One region of the Bariatricus sp. HCP28S3_A4 genome, then DNA from elsewhere that is predicted to be linked to it. Evidence: predicted binding sites of a transcription regulator. Region 1 holds the regulator's gene; each other region holds the start of a gene.

What was found. Region 1 encodes NrdR, which represses ribonucleotide reductase genes. Its sites were predicted from a motif close to CACAANATNTTGTG; they were not measured.
Region 2: the regulator NrdR is predicted to act here: its motif matches at 1,288-1,301, upstream of nrdD (anaerobic ribonucleoside-triphosphate reductase).
Region 3: the regulator NrdR is predicted to act here: its motif matches at 4,200-4,213, upstream of nrdD (anaerobic ribonucleoside-triphosphate reductase).

What each region holds. Positions count from the first base shown of each region.
Region 1 is NZ_JBQHSE010000007.1:108,391-115,949, reverse strand. It holds gene ACTNBF_RS05690 (adenylyltransferase/cytidyltransferase family protein) at 1-318, shown strand, start outside; gene ACTNBF_RS05685 (5-bromo-4-chloroindolyl phosphate hydrolysis family protein) at 336-1,850, shown strand; gene ACTNBF_RS05680 (toxic anion resistance protein) at 1,896-3,029, shown strand; gene arcC (carbamate kinase) at 3,127-4,056, opposite strand; gene ACTNBF_RS05670 (prolyl-tRNA synthetase associated domain-containing protein) at 4,127-4,678, opposite strand; gene ACTNBF_RS05665 (PRC-barrel domain-containing protein) at 4,897-5,154, shown strand; gene ACTNBF_RS05660 (NUDIX domain-containing protein) at 5,184-5,900, shown strand; gene nrdR (transcriptional regulator NrdR) at 6,033-6,482, shown strand; gene coaBC (bifunctional phosphopantothenoylcysteine decarboxylase/phosphopantothenate--cysteine ligase CoaBC) at 6,531-7,559, shown strand, end outside.
Region 2 is NZ_JBQHSE010000001.1:71,604-79,162, forward strand. It holds gene nrdD (anaerobic ribonucleoside-triphosphate reductase) at 1-1,272, opposite strand, end outside; gene ACTNBF_RS00350 (hypothetical protein) at 1,581-1,778, opposite strand; gene ACTNBF_RS00355 (L-2-amino-thiazoline-4-carboxylic acid hydrolase) at 1,863-2,363, opposite strand; gene ACTNBF_RS00360 (ABC transporter ATP-binding protein) at 2,833-3,606, opposite strand; gene ACTNBF_RS00365 (ABC transporter permease) at 3,593-4,480, opposite strand; gene ACTNBF_RS00370 (ABC transporter substrate-binding protein) at 4,553-5,560, opposite strand; T-box leader at 5,696-5,944, opposite strand; gene ACTNBF_RS00375 (alanine/glycine:cation symporter family protein) at 5,983-7,383, opposite strand; gene ACTNBF_RS00380 (hypothetical protein) at 7,452-7,559, opposite strand, start outside.
Region 3 is NZ_JBQHSE010000042.1:9,351-16,909, forward strand. It holds gene ACTNBF_RS15035 (Glu/Leu/Phe/Val family dehydrogenase) at 1-270, shown strand, start outside; gene ACTNBF_RS15040 (amidohydrolase family protein) at 363-1,601, opposite strand; gene ACTNBF_RS15045 (SdpI family protein) at 1,701-2,327, opposite strand; gene ACTNBF_RS15050 (autorepressor SdpR family transcription factor) at 2,314-2,592, opposite strand; tRNA gene ACTNBF_RS15055 (tRNA-Trp) at 2,780-2,850, shown strand; gene ACTNBF_RS15060 (Lrp/AsnC family transcriptional regulator) at 3,113-3,583, shown strand; tRNA gene ACTNBF_RS15065 (tRNA-Trp) at 3,672-3,742, opposite strand; gene nrdD (anaerobic ribonucleoside-triphosphate reductase) at 4,279-6,468, shown strand; gene ACTNBF_RS15075 (hypothetical protein) at 6,496-7,473, shown strand.

The DNA of each region.
Region 1 (7,559 bases):
GTTCCAAGAGAAGCATTTGACATCATCCCATTTCCGATTGAACGTCCGGAGTATTTGAAGCAGTATTTACCGAAAGATGTGGTGTGTTTTCTGAGTATCTGTGATGAAAAGACGAAGAGGGACGAAGAAGTATTAAGAAGTATGGGGTATGCGGCAGAAGTGCTTTGGCGCAGGAATGAGAGTGAGAAAGGAATAACCGGTACACAGGTGAGACAGAGAATTCTGGCGGATGAGAAATGGAACGATCTGGTGCCGAAAAGTGTATATGAATACATCATTTCAAATGGAATTGACAACCGTATAAAATATACGAAATAGAATGGCAGGAGAAGACAATGAACAATCAGGATTGGGAACGCTTTGGCGAGGATATCCGCAGAACGGTGCAGGACGCAGTGGATTCCAGAGATTATCGCAGACTGAATCAGACGATCACGAATACGATTAATCAGGCGCTGAATGAGGCAGCACGGAGTATGCGGAATATGGGAAATGCACGAAACAGGGGAGCTTTCGGGCATGGATGGCAGAATCCGGATGGAATGAACGGGGATTTTGGACCAAACTGGCAGGGAGGCGGCTCTTACGGCAATGACTGGCAGAATCATGATCAGGGTGCCGATTATCGCTATGAGACCGGAAACGCCGGGGCAGATTATCAATATGGTGCCGGAAATGCCGGGACAGGATATCAATATGGAAGTGGAAATGCCGGGACAGATTATCAATATGGGGCCGGAAATGCGGGAACTGAATATAATTATGGCCGTCAGAGCCAGCCATTTGAGACTCAGAACAGCAATGCAATGAAATATGAGAGTCGTTCCAAAAACCAGCCGGCTCTTTATGCATCGATGACCGGTGCACAGGCAGGAGGAATTCTTCTTTGTGCATTTGGGTATCCGGTTGCGGTCATTTCCGGGATTTTACTCCTTCTGGGAATTGCCGGACTGTTTCTGATCAAACCGGGTGAGGCGCTTGCGGTGCTTATCGTTTCACTTGTCTTTACAGGGGTATTTGGCGGGATGGCAGGTGCCGGAACCTCGATTTTGAAACGAATTGGAAGGTTTAAGAAATATATGAGTTTCCTTCAGGACAGAGAATACTGTGATATTAAAGAACTTGCGGAAAAGACGGGGAAAACGGCAAAGTATGTGGCAAAGGATCTCCGGAAGATGATCGAAAGCGGATGGTTCCGTCAGGGACATCTGGATGGTCAGAAGACTTGCCTGATGGTGACTGATCAGGCATATGACCAGTATTTGCAGTTGGAAGAACAGATGCGGGAGAAGGAGCGGGATGAGATTTATCGCGAACAGCAGAAAGAGAAAGAAGCCCGGATGCAAAAGGAAAAGCAGGATCAGGTAAAGCGTGAAACGGAAAAGGCCAGAGAAGGTCTGACTCCGGAGGTACGTGAGATCATTGAGCAGGGTGATGCATATATCCGGAAGATTCATGCGTGCAATGACGCGATTCCGGGTGAGGAGATATCAGCTAAAATCTCCAGAATGGAGATGGTCGTGGATCGGATTTTCGATCGTGTAGAACAAAATCCTGAGACGGTAGGAGATATCCGGAAGCTGATGGAATATTATCTTCCAACGACTGTTAAGCTGCTGGAGGCATATGAAGAGATGGACCGTCAGCCGGTAGGAGGAGAGAACATACAGACAGCAAAAGAGGAGATCGAAGCGACCCTTGATACGTTGAATCTTGCATTTGAGAAGCTGTTGGACAGCCTGTTTCAGGATACGGCATGGGATGTGTCTTCGGACATTTCTGTTTTGCATACCATGCTTGCGCAGGAAGGGCTGACAGAAGAAGAATGGAAACGGAAATCCGGGAAATAGCAAATAGACAAGGCAGAATGCAGAGGAAAATGGAGGTTTAGGAACATGAATGATGAATTCAAAACATTTGCACCGGCACCGGAATTAACGCTGGAGCCGTTTAAAGAAGAAATGCAGACACCGGTACCGGCACCTGAAAAACAAGAAATTATGGATGAATCAATTTTAACGGACGACGAGAGACGTACAGTCGATCAATTCGCAAGCCAGATCGATCTGACGAATTCTACGATGATTCTTCAGTATGGCGCCGGAACCCAGAAAAAGATGGCGGATTTTTCTGAGACTGCAATGGAGAATGTGAAGACGAAAGATCTGGGAGAGGTGGGGGATCTTCTTTCCGGTGTAGTAAAGGAACTTCGAAACTTTGACGAGGAGGAAGAAAAGGGATTTCTCGGAATTTTCAAGAAAACGTCCAATAAGATACAGTCCATGAAAGCGAAATACGCGAAAGCAGAGACGAATATCAATGAGATCTGTAAAGTTTTGGAGAATCATCAGGTCTTACTTCTAAAGGACATTGCGATTCTGGATAAAATGTATGAACTGAATCTTACGTATTTTAAAGAGCTTACCATGTACATCCTTGCGGGAAAGAAAAAGCTGCAGGAGGTTCGCACGACGAAACTGCAGGAGCTTGTTCAGAAAGCACAGATGTCAGGACTTGCGGAAGATGCGCAGGAGGCAAGAGATCTTGAGGCTATGTGCGGACGGTTTGAGAAGAAGATCCATGATCTGGAACTTACTCGGACGATTTCCCTTCAGACTGCTCCGCAGATCCGCCTTGTGCAGGGCAATGACACGTTAATGGTTGAGAAAATCCAATCTACGATCGTGAATACGATTCCGCTTTGGAAGAGTCAGATGGTGCTCGCACTTGGAGTAGAACATTCCGCTCAGGCAGCCGCTGCGCAGCGGGAAGTGACGGATATGACAAATGAGCTTCTCAGAAAGAACGCTGAGAAATTGAAGATGGCGACGATTGATACGGCAAAAGAATCCGAACGTGGAATTGTTGATATGGAAACCCTGAAAGCGACAAATGAATCTCTGATTTCAACGCTGGATGAAGTGATGAAGATTCAGCAGGAGGGACGCCAGAAACGTCATGAAGCGGAGCAGGAGATGCAGAGGCTTGAAAATGAGCTGAAAGGGAAGCTGCTTCAGCTGCAGGGATAGGTTGAAAAGATAACGATGAAAAGAACAGGAGCGCGAAAACGGAAATGAATAATCCGTTTTCGCGCTCCTGTTATAATGTCATGTATACGTGAGTGTTTTATTTGATCACAGTACCGGTACGTTCTTTTAATGCGTCGTTCAATGCTTCCATAGAAGTGATGATCGCACGTCGTCCCTCTCTTTTTTCGATGAAAGAAACAGAGGCCTGGAATTTCGGAAGCATATTGTAGACACCGAAATGTCCCTCGTCCATGTATTTCTTTGCGTCATCCAGAGAAATCACGCCAAGTTCCGTTTCCTTATCGGTACCACGATTGATGCATACTTTCTCTACGCTTGTCAGAATGATCAGCTCATCTGCGTCGATTTGTTCTGCAAGAAGTCCGGCAGTCAGGTCTTTTTCAATGACAGCACTGGCACCTTTTAAATGGTGTCCCTGTTTCAGTACCGGAATGCCACCGCCGCCGCCGGCAACTACGATCTGGCCTGCATCCAGGAGCGCATTTACGGCATCTGCTTCAACTACTTCTACCGGATTAGGAGAAGCAACGACACGCCGGAAGCCCTGACCTGGAACTTCAACGACATAATTTCCTTTCTTTCGCTCGATTGCAGCATCTTCTGCATCCATGATACGTCCGAGTACCTTGGTTGGCGTGTAGAAAGCTTCATCATAAGGATCAACAATGACCTGAGTCAAAACTGTACTGACGGTGCGGTAAATGCCCCGGTTCATCAGTTCTTCGCGGATGCCGTTCTGCAGGTCATATCCGATATATCCCTGAGACATAGCGGAGCAGACTGACATCGGAGAAGGGGTAAAATCTTCGTGGGATTTGCCGAATTCATTCATGGCGGTATGAATCATACCTACCTGTGGTGCATTGCTGTGTGTGATTGCAACATCGTATCCTGCTTCAACAAGAGCAGCAATCGATGCGGCAGCTTTTTTTACTGCAGCCTTCTGTTCCGGAAGTGTATTTCCGAGAGCACGATGACCCAGTGCAACGACAACTTTTTTCTTCATATAATATACCTCGTTTTTCTGAATTAGAGTATGTGAAAATTATAGTATCTTTTTTATTAAATTGCAATCCTTATAATGCGACTATATGATAAGAATGTCCCGTAGCTTTCACGAATTTCTGAAGAATATCGGAGGTTCGGAGCTTCAGACTGGAAGTGTTGATGCAGGGATGGCATCCGAGATATTCTTCTTTCAGTAAATCTTCATCAATCAGAAGATCGACCTGCTCTTCGACATCGTTCATCAGTCCGAGAACGCTGACGCTGCCCGGAGTAATGTCCAGAAATTCTTCCATGTATCGTGATTCCGCGAAGGAAAGGCGGGATACACCGAGCTGATGTGAGAGTACTTTTGTCTCAAAATGCTTGTCACCCGGCATCATCAAAAGAAAGAAAGTTGTTTTCTGGCGGTTGCATAGAAATAAATTCTTGCATACCCCGATCTGCAGTTCCTTCTCGATTTCCCGGCAGTCTTCAATGGTGTTGGCAATATCATGATCGACACCTTCATAGGGAATCTGCAGTTTGTCAAGAAAATCATAGACCCTTTCTTCTTTCGCCAGGCGTTTGGAACAATCCGGTTTGGAGGTGAAATGTATCTTACTGACATGAATGGTTTCCATAGTAAAGTCCTCCTGATGTAAAAATGATGAAATAATTGTATATGTGTAGTAAAATACTAGTGTACCGATAATTAATACTTATATCATAGCATGAAATCTGCAGTTTTCAAGAAAAAGCATGGAAGAATCAGGTCCGGAAGCCGGGAAACATCATATACTGGCAATAAGAAGAGTTCGGAGTGTGTGCCGTGAAAGAAAAATGTGACAAAGAAAACCGGATCCGGTTTTGCGAACTGAGAGAGAAGGAAGTAATCAACACCTGTAATGGGAGACGGCTGGGGTGTGTGACGGATATTATACTGGATAAGTGCTCCGGGACAGTGGAGGCTATCATAGTGCCGGGACCGGGGAAGGTGTGCGGGCTGTTTGGATATGATGCGGAATATATTATTCCGTTTGAATGTATCTGCAGAATCGGGCCCGATATCATTCTGGTAGAAATCTGCGAAGAGAAATTTTTAAAAACGTGTAAATAAGAAAAGAAAAAGAAGGAGAGGAATTGAAAATGGCAGCATTTTTGGAGAACATTGCCCCATTCAGGGGAAACGGAAAGAAGAATGATAAGGGGCAGGATCTGGAAGAATTTCTGGAAGAATATGATCCATATAAATATAAGAACCCCTGTGTGACAACGGATGCGGTTGTATTTTCCTGGTCGGATAAGGGAGAGGAATCGAAAGGGCCGAACCTGGATTCTGTATGGAAGGTTCTGATGATCAGGAGAGGGAATCATCCGTGCATCGGATGGTGGGCTCTCCCGGGAGGGTTCATTAATCTCAGAGAGAATCTGAGAGATACGGCAAAACGGGAGTTAATGGAGGAGACCGGTGTGGACGACCTGCCCATGGAACAGATCGCGGTGTATGGAAATGCGAACCGGGATCCGCGAGCGCGTGTGATCACCTCTGCATATATGTCTGTTGTGGAGGAAACCAAAGTGACGGTGCATGCAGGAGATGATGCGGATGCGGCTCTGTGGTGCGAGATTTACTGTGAAAGCGGCGCCTGGGAAAATGTAGAAGACGGAGGGAGGAAAAGAAGCCATTTCCTCAGATTGGAGAATAAGGCATATGAACTGGAACTTACGGCTGTGGTAGAAGAGGATTTAAAAGGGGACATTGTGCAGGAAAGAGACTTCCAAGTCATGGATACAAATCAGATAGCCTGCGACCATGCGGCAATCATTGTACAGGCATGGCAGATTCTGAAAAGCAGGCTGTAAGTATTTCCTGGAATTTTGTTTGACAAGAAAATAGTCTACATTTATACTATTAATATTGAGGAAAAGGTCGCCACACGGGACCATAGCGTTTTCCGGGGTGTGTGGGGAGAGAAAGAGACAGGAGGATAGAAGATGAAGTGTCCATATTGTGGTAACATTGATACCAGAGTTATTGATTCAAGACCGGCTGATGACGGGACATCGATCAGGAGAAGACGTTCCTGCGATGCCTGCAGCAAGAGGTTTACAACGTATGAGAAAGTGGAGACGATTCCGCTGATCATCATTAAGAAAGACAATACCAGGGAACAGTATGACCGTGCGAAGATTGAAGGCGGTGTTTTAAGGGCATGCTATAAGAGACCGGTGCCGACTTCTGAGATCCAGAAGACGATCGACACGATCGAGACCGATATTTTCAGCCGGGAAGAGAAGGAAATTCCGAGCAGTGTGATCGGCGAGATCGTGATGGGACATCTGAAAGAACTGGATGCGGTTGCTTACGTCAGATTTGCATCTGTTTACAGAGAGTTTAAAGATGTAAATACATTTATGGCGGAACTGAAGAAAATTCTGGAATAATGTGTTCTGGAAGCGGACAAGTAAACAGACGAAGGAGTGTACACTTTGATGGAGCAAAAGAAGACAGTTGTACTTGGAGTGACGGGCGGAATCGCCGCGTATAAGACAGCGTCGCTGGCAAGTATGCTGGTTAAGAACGGGTATGATGTGCAGGTACTCATGACGAGGAATGCAACGAATTTCATCAATCCGATTGTATTTGAGACTTTGACGAAGCATAAGTGTCTGATCGATACATTTGACCGGAACTTCGAGTACAGCGTGGAGCATGTCGCACTCGCCAGTGTGGCAGATTTGGTAATGATTGCCCCGGCGACTGCGAATGTGATCGGGAAACTGGCTCACGGAATTGCAGATGATATGTTGACCACGACTGTGATGGCTTGCCGACGATGCCCGAAATTCATTGCGCCTGCGATGAATTCGGAGATGTATCTGAATCCGGTAGTGCAGGATAATCTCGCGATCCTGAAAAAATACGGATATGAAGTGATCGAGCCTTCCGAGGGACATCTTGCATGTGGAACGAGTGGAATAGGGAAAATGCCAGAACCGGAAGAACTTTATGAATATATTTATCATGAGCTGGCATGGGAAAAGGATATGATTGGGAAGAAGGTTCTTGTTACGGCAGGGCCGACGCAGGAGGCCATTGACCCGGTACGGTATATCACCAACCATTCTTCAGGAAAGATGGGATATGCGGTGGCGAAAGTCTGTGCCGCAAGAGGAGCTGATGTCACACTGGTGAGCGGACCGACTTCTATTCCAAAGCCGATGTTTGTGAACGTGCTTCCGGTCACGACGGCAAAAGAGATGTTTGAAGCAGTCAGGAGAGAATCTGAAGATGCCGATATTGTCTGCAAGGCGGCCGCGGTTGCGGATTATCGCCCGAAGTATGTGAATGATCAAAAAATGAAGAAATCCGGTGAGCAGATGGTTCTGGAACTGGAGAAAACGGATGATATTCTGAAATACCTTGGAGAACATAAAAAACCGGGACAGTTTCTGTGTGGATTTTCTATGGAAACAGAGAACATGGTTGAGAATTCCAGAGCAAAACTGGAAAAGAAAAAT
Region 2 (7,559 bases), on a different contig from region 1:
TGCCCCGATATTAAACCGCCCGACAAAGACCGGTTTGTCATCATCATCTGCCGGATTCATTCCGCCTCTTTCATACCACGGTGAAAGGAACGCCCTGCATCCCATAGGGCTTACGATCTTCCCATATTTCTTGTACATACTTGGAACATACCCTTTTCCGGTAAGGCTCAGCCAATCAGGATACATCGTTTTTCTCGAACATTCAATCCCGGCTTCAAACAGATCCTCCGCCGGAGCTCCCGGTCCATGAAGCTTCTCATCATACAGAAATACAAGTTTCGGGAATAATACCGGCTTTTTATGTCCGGCCTTACCCTGACCGTTCTTGCGAACCTCCAGCATAGTTTTCGTAATCAGCTTTCCATATTTACTGATATTCGTTCCACTCGTCACGGTGATGAACGGATAGTCCCCGCGGCTTGATGAAACAGAGTTGAATTTATATTCCCATCCCTGGAAGCCCTGCTCCATCTCTTTTTCAAGATCCTTCCACGCTACTTCCTGTGCGGCCTCTTCCGGAAGCCCCAGTGAACGATATTTTTCAAGATGTAATTTATGTGACTTCTCGGCATATGGCTCCAGGATCTCATCCACACTCGGCACCGTAAATCCTCCGTACTGCTGGCTTGCAGCGCTCAGCACAATATCTCCGATCACATCAAAGGCTGTGTCCAGTGTCTTGGGTTCATTATACCACAGATTTCCCATCTCGAACCCTCCGGTCAGAACATTTTTCACATCAAACAGGCAGCAGTTCATCGTATCCCTGCGCGCTGACATATCGTGAATATAAATATACCCTTCCCGGATCGCCTGAAGCTCCTCCACAGTCAGGAAAAATTTCTTATAAAGCTCTTTGTTCAATTCATTGAAAATCAGACTTCTCTTCGTAGACACCAGCGCACTGTCCGTATTACTGTTCTCCTTATCCCCGATGTACATGATCGACTGGCTCTTCCGGTAAACCTCATCCAGCATGTGCACAAAATCCTGCTTATAATTCCGGTAATCCCGGTAACTCTTTGCCACGATCGGATTCACTTTCTCCAGAGCGCCTTCCACCACATTGTGCATCTGGGCAATCTGAATCTCCTTCACTCCCAGCTCAAGGACCTTCTCTTCCACAAACCGGCAGATGAACTGAATGTCTTCCTCCGTAAACTGAATCAGGGCACGATAGGCAGATTTATTGACAGCCACAACGACTTTCTGTACATTAAATTCTTCTTTCGTTCCGTCCTTCTTGATCACTCTGACATCCTTCAGATCCATAAATCGTCTCCTTTCTACTATATATTGTGTTTGTTGTATTATTTTAAAACAATATTATGTGCTTTATTTTGCTTTTCTATTTTACCATTTCTCCCGGATTAAGTCAATGTTCTTGTATTTACTGCTCCAAATATAAACATGAAAAAGTTAATGTACGCTCTTGGCACGTAGCCCGCAGTAAATGCTGGCTACTGTGTGAAAAGTAACATGAAAAAACAGACATTCCACGTATGAACACGAAACATCTGCTTTTTCTAAATCCCCCTATCCTTTAAATTATCCACAGTTTCGACCATAATCTGATGATCCTATTCCGGCTGCTCGGCCTCCTGTTCAGGTAGCACGATTCCACAGCAGGTGAATGACCCGAATCCTGCGGATGCAATAATATTTCCACAGACCGGACATACTCCTTCTGCGTAAGTTTTTTCTTTTCTCTCAGTTCTTTTCTTGTTTTTCCGATTACATATCCCATTTACATTTACCTCTCTTTGCTGTTTTTTCATAGCTTTATTGTATCTTCCATTTAAAAAAACAGCAACCTACGAAGCGTAGAGCAACTGTGTGCCAGGCAACCATGAGACTTCCTTCTATTTTTTTCTCCTCACGAACCGGATCTTACACACCTCATCCCCATTCGCAATCGTCGCGGGCAGATCCAGCTCGCATCCGAAACTCTCCGCAATTCCCCTGTCACCACACATCGCATGATCACAGAGCACCCGGATTTCCTCATCCGTACATCCCTGCTTCTGCCACGCTTTCACCAGCGGACAATAATGAAAATCAATATCCAGATGATCATCTGTACACTGCTTGATATCCATCTCAAAAACCCACTGTGCAAACTTCGAAAACAACGTTTTCTTCAGCCCCTTCAGCGAATCCCTGCCGCCTGCCTTCTTTCGCAGATTTGCTCCCTGATAAAGACCACATCTGCGGATCGCATCCGGCGCATACTCCTTCGAATCCAGCCCTTTCTTCTTCGCCTCATCACAAAGCAAATACATCCAAAGCGCCCGGTGCTCCAACTGCTCCCTGATCGCAACAATAAGAGGATTCTTAATCTTTGGTTCATTTTTAATACTCATCTCTTCTTCCTCCTTCACTCCAATAGTTCATCTAAAGATTTTAACAATCACACACAACACCAGATAAATAACCGGAATATCTGCCTTCAGTTCTTTTGCCTTCTCTCTCAAATTCACTTTCCTATCCTCACCATCCCCTCCCTCATCCCACCAGCACCAGGGGCCCTCGCCCCAACAAACTCTCCCTCAACCTCCCCTCCCTCATCCCACCAGCGCCAGGGGCCCTCGCCCCGCACGCGCGTCCCCCAAACAACCGTACGTAGAGTCCTTGGGAAGTACCAGCCCGCGCAGATGTTCGGTAGGGATTACGGAGGTTAAGCGAAGCGCGGTGGAAATCCGTGCCAAAAATGTTAGGGCCCGAGGTGGGCGACCCATTGGTCAACCATCTCGGACCCTTACAGTTTTGTGCACTAGTTCCACCGCAGCGCAGCCTCGGAGTAATCCCTACCGAACATCTGCGCGGGCGTCCCTAATTCCCACACTCAATACTTATTTCATTAAACATCTTCAATATCTCATCCACCGGCATCTTCGCCTTCTCTTCCCCGCTCTTATCAATCACGCACTCACCCTGGTGCATCATAATAAGCCGGTTTCCATACTCCACCGCATATCTGAGATTATGCGTCACCATAATTGTAGTCAGTTTCTTCTCCTTCACGATCTTATCCGTCAGTTCCATGATCAGTTCCGCCGTCTTCGGATCCAGCGCTGCCGTATGCTCATCCAGAATCAGGAATTCGATCGGCGTCATGGTAGACATCAAAAGTGCCATCGCCTGCCTCTGGCCTCCAGAAAGAGATCCCACTTTCACATCCATCTTATCCTCAAGTCCAAGGCCAAGCTGCGCCAGAGATTCCCGATAATACTCGATTCTGGCTTTATTCGTTCCTCTTCCCAGTCCAAAGAACTTTCCTTTATTATCCGCCAGTGACATATTTTCACGAATCGTCATGGACGGGCAGGTTCCCATCGCCGGATTCTGATAAACCCTTCCAATCTTCCGGTTTCTTTTATATTCCTTTTCCCTGGTAATATCCTTTCCGTCGATCAGAATGCTTCCCGCTTCCACCGGAATACTTCCGCAGATAATATTCAGCATAGAAGTTTTGCCTGAGCCGTTGCTTCCTACCACCGAAACAAATTCTCCATCGCGAATCGTCAGGTTAAAATCCTGAAAAAGACACATTTCATTGACGGTTCCCGGATTATAATACTTATGAATATCTCTAAGCTCCAGCATTCTTCTTCACCTTCTTCTTTCTCTCCATACTCAACACCAGAATCACAAGGAACAATACTGCCGTAATCAGTTTCATATCCTGCGGTTCAAAGCTTCTCAGCGCAATTGCCACACATGCCTTGTAGATCACAGAGCCTACAAGTACTGCCGTTGTCGTCTTCATAAATGTCAGATTCTTGAAAATGCTCGTACCAATAATAACACTTGCAAGTCCAATGACCATAGCACCGGTACCACTGGAAATTTCGAACACTCTCTCCTCCTGACAAAACACACATCCCGCCAGCGCTACAAGTCCATTTGCAATCGCAAGGCCGAGGATTTTAACATTTCCCTGATCTTTCGCCAGAGAAGTCACCAGCTTATCGTTGTCACCGACGGCACGGAGCAGATAACCTGACTGAGTTTTCATATAAAGATCCAAAAGAATTTTGCAGAATATTGCAATGATCAAAATCATGATCAGAGTACTGTATTTTGATAATGCTTCCGGAACCACTTTATCAATTACATCATTTTTAAAAATTGTTTTCTGCGAAAATAACGGCACATTTGCAGTTCCGGCAACTCTCAGATTGATGCTCCAGAGTGCTGTCATCATAATAATGCCGGACAACAGATCCCGCACTTTACATTTCACATGAATCAGTCCCGTACAGATTCCCGCGATCACTCCAACCAGAAATGCCGCAACAAGTGTCAGGTACGGATTCACACCTCTCGTAATCAAAAGTGCTGTCACCGCCGCTCCGAGAGGAAAACTTCCATCTACGGTCAAATCCGGAAAATCCAGTATTTTATATGTGATATAGATTCCCAGAGAAAGGATACCGTAGATCAGCCCCTGCTCCAGAATAGACACTGCAAAACTCATGCCATTAAACCCCGCTTTTCTTCAAAATCGTATAATTCTAATCCAATAAACGTTTTACTTGATACTAATATATTACTCAGCAATACTGTCATAAACTTCCACTGCACCGGAAACCAGATCATCGGAAAGTGTAATTCCAAGATCTGCAGCAACCTTTGTATTCAGATAAAGTCCTGCTTCCGTGATGGTCTCAAAGTTAATCTCAGAAGCTGCCGCCTCACCTTTCAGCACTTTAGCTGCCATCTTACCAGTCTGCTTTCCAAGCGCTACATAATCCAGACCTTCTGCTGCAAGACAACCGATCTTAACCTGCTCGATTTCACTTCCGAATACCGGAACCTTCGCTGCGTTTGCTTTATCCAGAATAGTTGCAAGCGAATTTACAACGGTATTGTCTGTCAGATTGGAAATGCAATCTACTTTTGTCAGAAGATCATCTGCTGCCAGTGCGATTTCTGATGTATTCGTGATTCCCTTTTCTACCAGTTCAAAACCATAATCACCGACTTTTTCTTTGTATTCTTCAATCGCCGAAACACTGTTTGCTTCACTGGTTGTATAAATGATACCGATCGTCTTTGCATCCGGGAGAACCTCTCGGATCATTCGAAGCTGCTCTTCAACCGGCAGCTTATCGCTTGTTCCTGTCACTTCACCGACCGGTTTACCGTCTGCATCCGCAAGCTCTGCTGCAACCGGGTCCGTTACTGCTGTAAAGATAACCGGAATGTCGGAATCCATTGCTGCATTGTATGCGCTCTGCGCACTTGGTGTCGCAATGCCACAGATCATATCCACCTTGTCAGAAACAAAACTGCTCGCGATCTGGGAAGCCGTTCCCATATCCGCTGCCGCATTCTTATATTCAATCGTCAGGTTCTTGCCTTCTTCAATCCCCTCTTCTTTTAGTCCCTCAATAAATCCTTCACGGCAATTATCCAGAGATCCGTGTTCGGCGAACTGTGAAATACCGATTGTATAACTCTTCTCGCCACTGCTTTCTTTCTTAGCGCCACATCCTGCCACCATTGTAACTGCCATTGCCATGCTCAAAATTACTGCTACTGTTCTCTTTTTCATAATTTTTGTCTCCTTCTCTTTTCATAATGATTGACCTTTTTGCTTCATTCCATATGCCCGGAATTCTGCTTTCGTTAGTAAGAAGTACGACTTTCATGTCTGCCACGATAATAAAAAGCGCCCCAACCCTATCCGGATTGAGGCGGTAATAAATTCATATTAACGCGGTACCACTCAACTTCAACAGTCTGACTGTCCTCTTCCATGTACTAACATACACTCCACATTGATAACGGGTCGGGTTCCCGACATACCATACTCTCCAAAGATTTCAGGCTGCCCTCAAAAGTCCATTCAACTATCAGCTCCATACGGCAATCACACCCCCTGCCGCTCTCTGTGATCTTGCTTTGATAATCTACTACTCTTTCTCAACGGTTTCTATTCTATAGAAAATATCCTAATACATTCTTTTTCATTTGTCAACAGTATTTTTTTACGACCAGGACCGGCGTTGTGTCTCTTGCATCAATATTGTTAATATACTTTCGGGTCTCTGCCACGATGACTGAAGAAAGAGCAAGAACAGCGATCAAGTTCGGAATCGCCATAAATGCATTTAACGTGTCCGCAATCAGCCATACCAGATCCAGTGCAGCCACTGGATCGATTGCCGCTACAATGATGTAGAGAATACGATAAGGAACCAGCGCGCGCTTCCCGCCGAAATATTCCACACAACGCTCCCCATAATATGCCCATCCAAGTACTGTTGAATATGCAAATGAAATAATCCCCACAACCAGAATAATCGGACCGATAACCGGGATCTGGCTGAACGCCATAGAAGTAAGCACACCTCCGTCACTCACCTCATTCGCATTGATCGCCGGATTCTTCATAATCGTTGATACCAGTACCAGCCCGGTAAGCATACATACCACAACCGTATCCCAGAAAGTACCTGTTGCCGAAACCAGAGCCTGTCGCACCGGATTTCGTGTCTGCGCGGCCGCTGCCGCGATCGGTGCAGATCCCATACCGGATTCATTTGAAAACAGTCCACGCGCAATACCATATCTCATGGCAAGCATGATTCCTCTTCCCACAAGACCTCCGGCCACCGCTCCGGGAGTAAAAGCCATCTTCACGATCGTCACAAGTGCCGGAATAATATAATCATAATTCATTCCAAGAATAATGACGCATCCCACAACATAAAACAACGCCATAAACGGCACCAGCTTCTCGCATACATTTGCAATTGTTTTAATTCCCCCGAAAATCACGATCGCAGTACAAAACGCCACAACAATCCCAATGATCCAGGGCTGAATCCCCAGATTTTCTTTACATACAGTAGCAATTGCATTGACCTGTGTGGCACAACCGATTCCAAATGATGCAAATGCCGCAAAAAAAGCAAACATCAATCCAAGAGCTTTTCCTAGTTTTTTGTTCTTCAATCCATATTCCAGGGCATACATTGCCCCTCCTTGCATTCTCCCATCCTCAGTCTTTACGCGGTATTTCACGGCGATCAGTGCTTCACTGTATTTCGTGGCAATTCCAAATACCCCGGTAAGCCAGCACCATAATACCGCTCCCGGCCCTCCGAGCGCCACTGCAGTTCCTACCCCGATAATATTACCTGTTCCGATGGTTGATGCAAGCGCCGTAGTCAACGCTCCGAACTGGCTGACCTCCCCTTCTCCATCCGGATCCTTCGCAACAGACAGACGAATCCCCCTGAATATATATCTCTGAATTCCTCCGGTTCGTACGGTCATAAAAATATGGGTTCCAAACAGCAATACAATCATAGGCCATCCCCAGACAACCTTGTTGACTGCTTTCACGACTGTGTTAATTACATCAAGCATGTTCTCTCCTCCTGCTAACGTATAAAGATATTTAATTATACAAAATTATTGAAGAATTAACAACGCTTTTATTCCTTAAAGACATAGTATCTTCCCCATTTAATATCATGAAAATAGCATTCTTCCCCCTGGATGACCAATTCGTATATATCATCTTCCATACCGGATCCCGTCAC
Region 3 (7,559 bases), on a different contig from region 1:
TTGGAAAAACGGGGAATCACCTTGATTCCGGACATCTTTGCAAACAGCGGAGGAGTCATTGTCTCTTATTTTGAATGGGTTCAGAATATTCAGGAACTGACATGGGAACGAGATCAGGTAAATGAAATGCTTGAAAAACTGATGTCAAAATCTTTTCAAGAAATTTTGAATGTTACAGAAGAATGTCATTGCAATTTCAGAATGGCGGCTTATATTGTAGCATTGAGAAAGCTGGTATTTGCGGAAAAAATGAAAGGGATTTTTCCGTAAAATGAAGGGAAAAGAAAAACGAGAGGAGAATGGCGGTGTAAATATCCTCAATTACACCGCCATTCTTTCTTTATTTATCAGTAAAAATGGAATTACATAAATGTATTGGCAGTCCCTACATAACGGATTCCATTTTCAAAAACACGTTTACCGCCCAGGGTGACGAACTTCACATCGTTCAGACAGGTGATATCTTTGCTTGCATCTCCACTTACGACCAGAAGGTCTGCGTCAAGTCCTTCTTTAATGAGGCCGCGCTGGTTTTCAAAGCCGAGTACTTTGGCGGGATTCGAAGTTGCAGTTTGAATGGCCTGTAACGGAGTGATTCCGTATTCCACCATATACTGAAGTTCTCTTGGAAGAGGCAGTAGTGGTGAGCCGTAAACGACCATGTCGGTTCCGGCAAGAACCGTGACACCGGTATCATAGAATTTTTTGAAATTATCCCTGTAAGCTTTGTAGGCAGGTTCAAAATATTCCCAGTTTGCCATTTCCTTCTGCATGACCGGATCATTTACCGGTTTGCCTGCATTTTCTTCCAGATTCTTTTTCGTGATTTCATATAAATAAGTATAGGCCATGATGGTTGGAGTCCAGGCGATTCCCTTCTCTGCCATCTGCTGTACCTGCTCGTAGGTTAAAAAGGTTCCGTGTTCGATGGTATCAAATCCGGCGTCGATGCTCATCTGAATGCCCGGCTGTGTTCCGGCGTGGATTCCACATTTGATCCCTCTTCTGTGACATTCGTCAGCGGCAGCATTTAACTCTTCCTGCGTATACTCGGGAGTACTGCTGCGATGTGTGGTGAGGATCTTGATCCATTGTGCTCCGTCACGAACCTGACGGCGGATCTCCTTGCGAATCTCCCATGGCCCGTCTACCTGGGCAATATCATCGTCCCATCCGTGCCCGCCTGTCATGCACATACCGTTGTCGACATGTGTGATTCTCGGAATTGTGATAAATCCTTTCTCTGCCGCGAGATTCAGGGTTGCACAGAGCTTCCGCGCGGAAGTCATATCACGCACGCTGGTGATACCGCGCTCAAATGCGGCCTGTGCGTGCTGCAGAGCAAATAACGTGATCAGTTGGTCATTGTAATTGAAGCTGTCCGGCTGTGAGAACCAGTAGCCGAGATGCACGTGCATATCGCAAAGCCCCGGTAAAAGGGTGGCATCGCCATAGTCCTTCACTTCTTTTTCCGGAAATTCCGCGATGAGTGCTTCTTTCGGCCCGATTTTTCGGATCGTTCCATTTTCAACAGCAACGGCTTTATCTTCCAGTACCGTCTTGCCATCGCCGGTAATGAGATGTTTTGCGCAAATAATCATGATTTTATTCCTGCCTTTATTTTTAGTTTCATGACTCAAGTATAACATCTGCCGGGTAAGATATCCAGATGGATTTCATCTTGTATTTCTTCTTGCAGATTAATCGCCTTTTTTGTAAAGAACAAAAGAAAAGATCATAGGAACCACTGCCAGAGGAATCAGGAGCAATACGGTGAGAATCGGAAATCCGAAAAGTCCGAAGAATATCATAAGAATTCCTCCGATGATCCAGAGATATCCTGCGAGATGGTGTGTCTTATTCCAGTTTTCCTCGCTGGCGAGAGTCCATGGAATCTTGATTCCTATGGTGTAATTCTGGCGGCATTTTGGAAGGTAGTTGCCGCAAATAGTGAAGATAATTCCGACCATAATCATGGCAATCTTATCGATGGGAAGCTCATGCCCCATATTGATAAGGAGGGATGCCGGTACCATGATTAAAGAAAGCACAGGAATACACCATTTTCCAAGTAATTTGATCGCGGGAGCGGAATTGTTGTTTCGTGGGTCATGATCCAGGCCTACATGGACAACAATATTGAGAACAGCCATCAGGAGTGGAAGACCGAAAGCACCAATAAGTCGCGGTGCATATCCGTTCGGCTCATTATTTGGTCCCCAGTGTATCGCCATCTGTTCCGGCAGACGGGTGTAAACTGCAGCGGAGAAAATCATGGGCAGCAGACAGAGCAGTGTAGTAAGGATCAGAGTCTTATTTTTTTTCATCAGAAACACCTCCAAATTGTGAAAACCAAAGCATCATTTCTTCAAATACGGATACATTGATTTCATAATAAATGTAATTCTTGTAGCGGGACTCGAAAACCAGTCCGGCTTTTTTGAGTTGTGATAAGTGATAGGAAATTGTAGCATTGGTCATATCAAAATTTTCCGCAATCTCGCCGGCGGACTTTTTGCCGTCCTTAAGCAGGACGAGGATCTCCCGGCGGACCGGATCAGATAATGCTTTAAACGTATCTGCGAACGCCAAATGATCACCTCCAATTGGTATAAGCATTTAGAAATATTTCTAAATAGAATATATCATGAAGAAACCATAAAATCAACATCTATTTAGATAAAAATCTAAATAGGTAATTTGGAAATTATTATTGACAAAAGTGTCTGTTCATGATATAAATATCAAGTAGCCTTTTTTGAGGTAAATAATTGAATATAGGGGATTGGTCAAATGGTATGACAGGAGTCTCCAAAACTCTTAGCGGGAGTTCGATTCTCTCATCCCCTGTCAGATAAAGCACTGATAATGTTGAACTTGTAACATTTAAGTGCTTTTTTGTTTGTTAGATAAAAAAATTGTGTTCGTGAAAAAGAGTATGAAGGAAATACTTTATTGACAGAATAATTGATGGATGTTATCATACAGAATATTAACGAATATTTGCACAAAGATGTACTTTGCTATAAAAGCAGTACATCTTTTTTCTTTTCCCAAGATATAACAAGGATTAGACACTACAGAACTTAAAATCGACTGGAGGCAAAAACTTATGAAAAATCATGAATTAGATTCTGTTGATCACACAATTTTAAATATCTTACAACAAAATGCCAAGCTTCCACTTAAAGAGATTGCGGAAAATGTTTATTTATCTGTACCTGCAGTGTCGGCAAGAATCGAAAAAATGGAAAAAGAAGGTTATATCACAGGGGATCAGGCACAGGTAAATCCTATTGCATTGGGTTACCATATCAAAGCTTTGATTAATCTTGAGGTTCCTCCGGAAGAGAAAAGTGTATTTTATCCATATATCAAAGAATGCTTAAATGTCGTTGAATGCAACTGTGTAACCGGAGAGTATTCTATGGTGCTGGAAGTATTATTTCCAAGCACCGTGGAGCTTGATAAGTTTATCGGTGAATTGCAACGCTTTGGAAGAACTAAAACCCTTATAGTTTTTTCAACTTCTGTGGAACATAGAGGAATTCCGGCAAACCCGAATGAGATAGTACGTGAATGATCTTTTTTTGTAAGAGAAAGTAAAATAATCATTGTATCAAAAAAGCACTAAATACGCTGAACCGCAACATATTTAGTGCTTTATCTGACAGGGGATGAGAGAATCGAACTCCCGCTAAGAGTTTTGGAGACTCCTGTCATACCATTTGACCAATCCCCTATGTATTGAATTGATTTGCGTGAAATCATACTGTATTCTTATACCATAGTTTGTAATATCTGTCAATCAATATCTTTGAAAATAGAGTGCCGGGAAGTAAAAAAATAATGGGAGTGAAAGTTGAGGTTTACGTGCTAATCTGTAATTATTTTGTTTTAGAACGTAGTGGTTGGGGAGTATTACGTTTTGTTTTCAATTTGTTGCTGTATTCGCTATACTAGTATATCGGCTTGGTCATTAAGCTGAATTAAGATAATCAGAAAATAATGTATTTCATTTCGAAGTTCTTGAGTTGTATATGTACGTTGGTAGACACCGATATAATTGGCAGAAATTATTTTTGATTCAAAGATAAGAGTTGCAATTTTCTGAAAAAATGTGGAAATGAAGAATTTTAAAAATATGGCGATTTGCTCTTTTATTTTGCCATGGATTGGTGTATGATAGATAACGTAGCCACCAAATATAGTGGAGAAACGCAAAAGTGACGCAACATTTGGTAGATGTTGATAGGGGTTAAAGGTAAGGAGAAATATATGGATACAGTAGTAAAAACAAGGGTTATCAAGAGGAATGGGGAAGAAGTATCATTTGATCAGACTAAGATTGTGAATGCGATTGAGAAGGCTAATCAGGAGATTGCACCGATTCATCAGATGAATCAGCATCAGATTCTGGCGATCGCAGATACCATTGCTCAGAAGGCAGAAGAGATGACACATGCTGTTCATGTGGAAGATATACAAGATATGGTAGAGACCGGAATTATGGAGATGCGTGGGTATGAGGTGGCGCAGAAGTACGTGCGCTATCGTTATAAGAGAGAACTGACTCGTAAGTCCAATACTACAGATAATGGAATTCTGTCTCTTCTGGAACACATGAATGAAGAAGTGAAGCAGGAAAATTCGAATAAGAATCCGGTCATCAATTCGACACAGAGAGATTATATGGCAGGAGAAGTAAGTAAGGATCTGACTCGCCGTGTCCTTTTGCCGGAAGAGATTGTACGTGCACATGAAGAAGGAATCATCCATTTCCATGATATGGATTATTTTGCACAGAAGGAACATAACTGTGATCTGATCAACCTGGAGGATATGCTTCAGAACGGAACGGTGATCAGCGAAACGATGATTGAGAAACCGCACAGCTTTTTTACTGCTTGTAATGTCACCACACAGATCGTAGCACAGGTAGCCAGCAACCAGTATGGCGGACAGTCATTTACACTGTCTCATCTGGCACCGTTTGTGGATGTGAGCCGTCAGAAAATCCGTAAGAGTGTGATTGAGGAGAGAATGGAATCCGGTGAATCACTGGATGAAGGAATCATCAAAAAAGTGACAGAGCGTCGTCTCCGTGAGGAAGTGAAGAGCGGAATCCAGACGATCCAGTATCAGCTGATCACGCTGATGACCTGTAACGGACAGGCACCGTTTGTGACTATGTTCATGTATCTGGATGAGGTCCCGGAAGGACAGACCAGAGATGACCTTGCGATGATCATTGAAGAAGTACTGATCCAGCGTATGCAGGGAGTTAAAAATGAGAAGGGTGTCTGGATCACTCCGGCTTTCCCGAAACTGATCTATGTGCTGGATGAGGATAATATCACAGAAGAATCCAAGTACTGGTATCTGACAGAACTGGCAGCAAAATGTACCGCAAAACGTATGGTTCCGGATTACATTTCCGCAAAGAAGATGCGAGAACTGAAGCAGGGCGATGTGTACACCTGTATGGGATGCCGTTCTTTCCTGACGGTAGAAGATTCTCAGCGCAATCCGGATGGAAGCCACAAATACTACGGAAGATTTAATCAGGGAGTTGTGACGATCAATCTTGTAGACGTTGCATGTTCTTCCGAAGGGGATATGGATAAATTCTGGGAAATCCTGGATGAGAGACTGGAGCTTTGCCACAGAGCGCTCCGCTGCCGTCATGAACGTCTGCTTGGTACTGTTTCAGACGTGGCTCCGATCCTCTGGCAGCATGGAGCACTGGCCAGACTGAAAAAGGGAGAGAAGATCGACAAACTGCTTTATAACGGATATTCAACGATTTCACTGGGCTATGCAGGACTTTATGAAATGTGTGTGCGCATGCTCGGCAAATCACATACAGATCCGGAGGCGAAGCCATTTGCACTGGCTGTTATGCAGAGACTGAATGATAAATGTAAAGAGTGGAAAGAGGCAGAAAACATCAGTTATTCTGTTTACGGAACACCGATGGAATCTACAACCTACCGCTTTTCAAAATGCCTGCAGCGCCGGTTTGGAATCATTCCGGGTGTGACGGATAAGAATTATATTACGAACAGCTACCATGTTCATGTAACCGAACAGATTGATGCATTCCAGAAGCTGAAATTCGAATCCGATTTCCAGAAATTATCACCGGGCGGGGCAATCAGCTATGTGGAAGTTCCGAACATGCAGAATAACATTCCGGCAGTTCTTACAGTTATGAAATTTATTTATGACAATATTATGTACGCGGAACTGAATACCAAGAGTGATTTCTGCGAATGCTGCGGATATGACGGAGAGATCCAGATCGAAGAAGATGAGACAGGAAAACTGATCTGGAGATGCCCGAACTGTGGTAATACCAATCAGGATAAGCTCTTTGTGGCAAGAAGAACCTGTGGATATATCGGAACGCAGTTCTGGAATCAGGGACGTACACAGGAGATTAAGGACAGGGTGCTGCATTTGTAAATAAGAAATGATTAAAAGGAATTTACTATGAAAAAAAGATATTTTTTGAAGATGCTGCTATTTATGATTTTAGGTATGGTAATTTTGCCTGGATGTACAAAGTCGCAGGTGCTGAAAGGGAAGAGTGAAGAAGAACAACTGGAAAAGCAAAAAGAGAAATCACCTTATTATTTTTCATTTACCGTCACAAAAGAAGAAGGAAATAAGTTGAATACTTATAATTATATTTCTGATTTTGAGACGAAGACGATAGATGAAAAGTCGAAGATTCCTTACACCTCCCAATATCCTTTGACTGTATACTTAGATTCAAAGGATGAGGTATATTACACATACCGAGAAGATGGAGCAGGCGATGATGAGATTTATCGAAAGAAGTGCGGAAGTTTGAACGGGAACCGGTTGACAGATTCTTTATTTGCCGTTAATTATATTTTCCCATTTGCAGATAGAGTATATCTAGTAGCTGTTGAAAATGGAACAAGGGCGATGGGCTTGTTTAAGCTTGAAAATGGAGAAATATGCAGGATGCTGAAGGATGAGGATGCATTTGTATGGCAGGTGAATTACAATTCTGATATAGAGAAAATTGTATTCAATACATATTCCCAGTCGGAATTTGATGAGAAGATGGCAAATAATATGGGAGAAGAATCTTTTGGTGTGAATACGATTTATGAGATGGATTTAGAAACAGAAAGAATCCAGAAGATTGCAGATGTAGAGGCGGGATATATGACAGCAATTGTATTAGATTCTTCTGGTGACATTTATTATCAAATAGGAGATTGGTACAAACTGAAAAATGGAAAATCCCAGAAATCGACTGTCTTTGAGGAATTGGAGATAGATAAACTGATTTCCATGCAAAATAGTAAAGTGTATTATATTTCATATGAATCGGAAATTATAGGTTATGACTTAGAAACCGGAGAGAAAGAATCATTTTATACCCTAAAAGAGAAAAATGCAGCAATAAATAATGCGGTGTTATTGAGAAGATAAAGTATACGATATCGAATCATAATTATTAACTAAGACTTCCCATACCCAAAATGGGCTTCGTACCTTGAAAACTCAATATTTCAGCT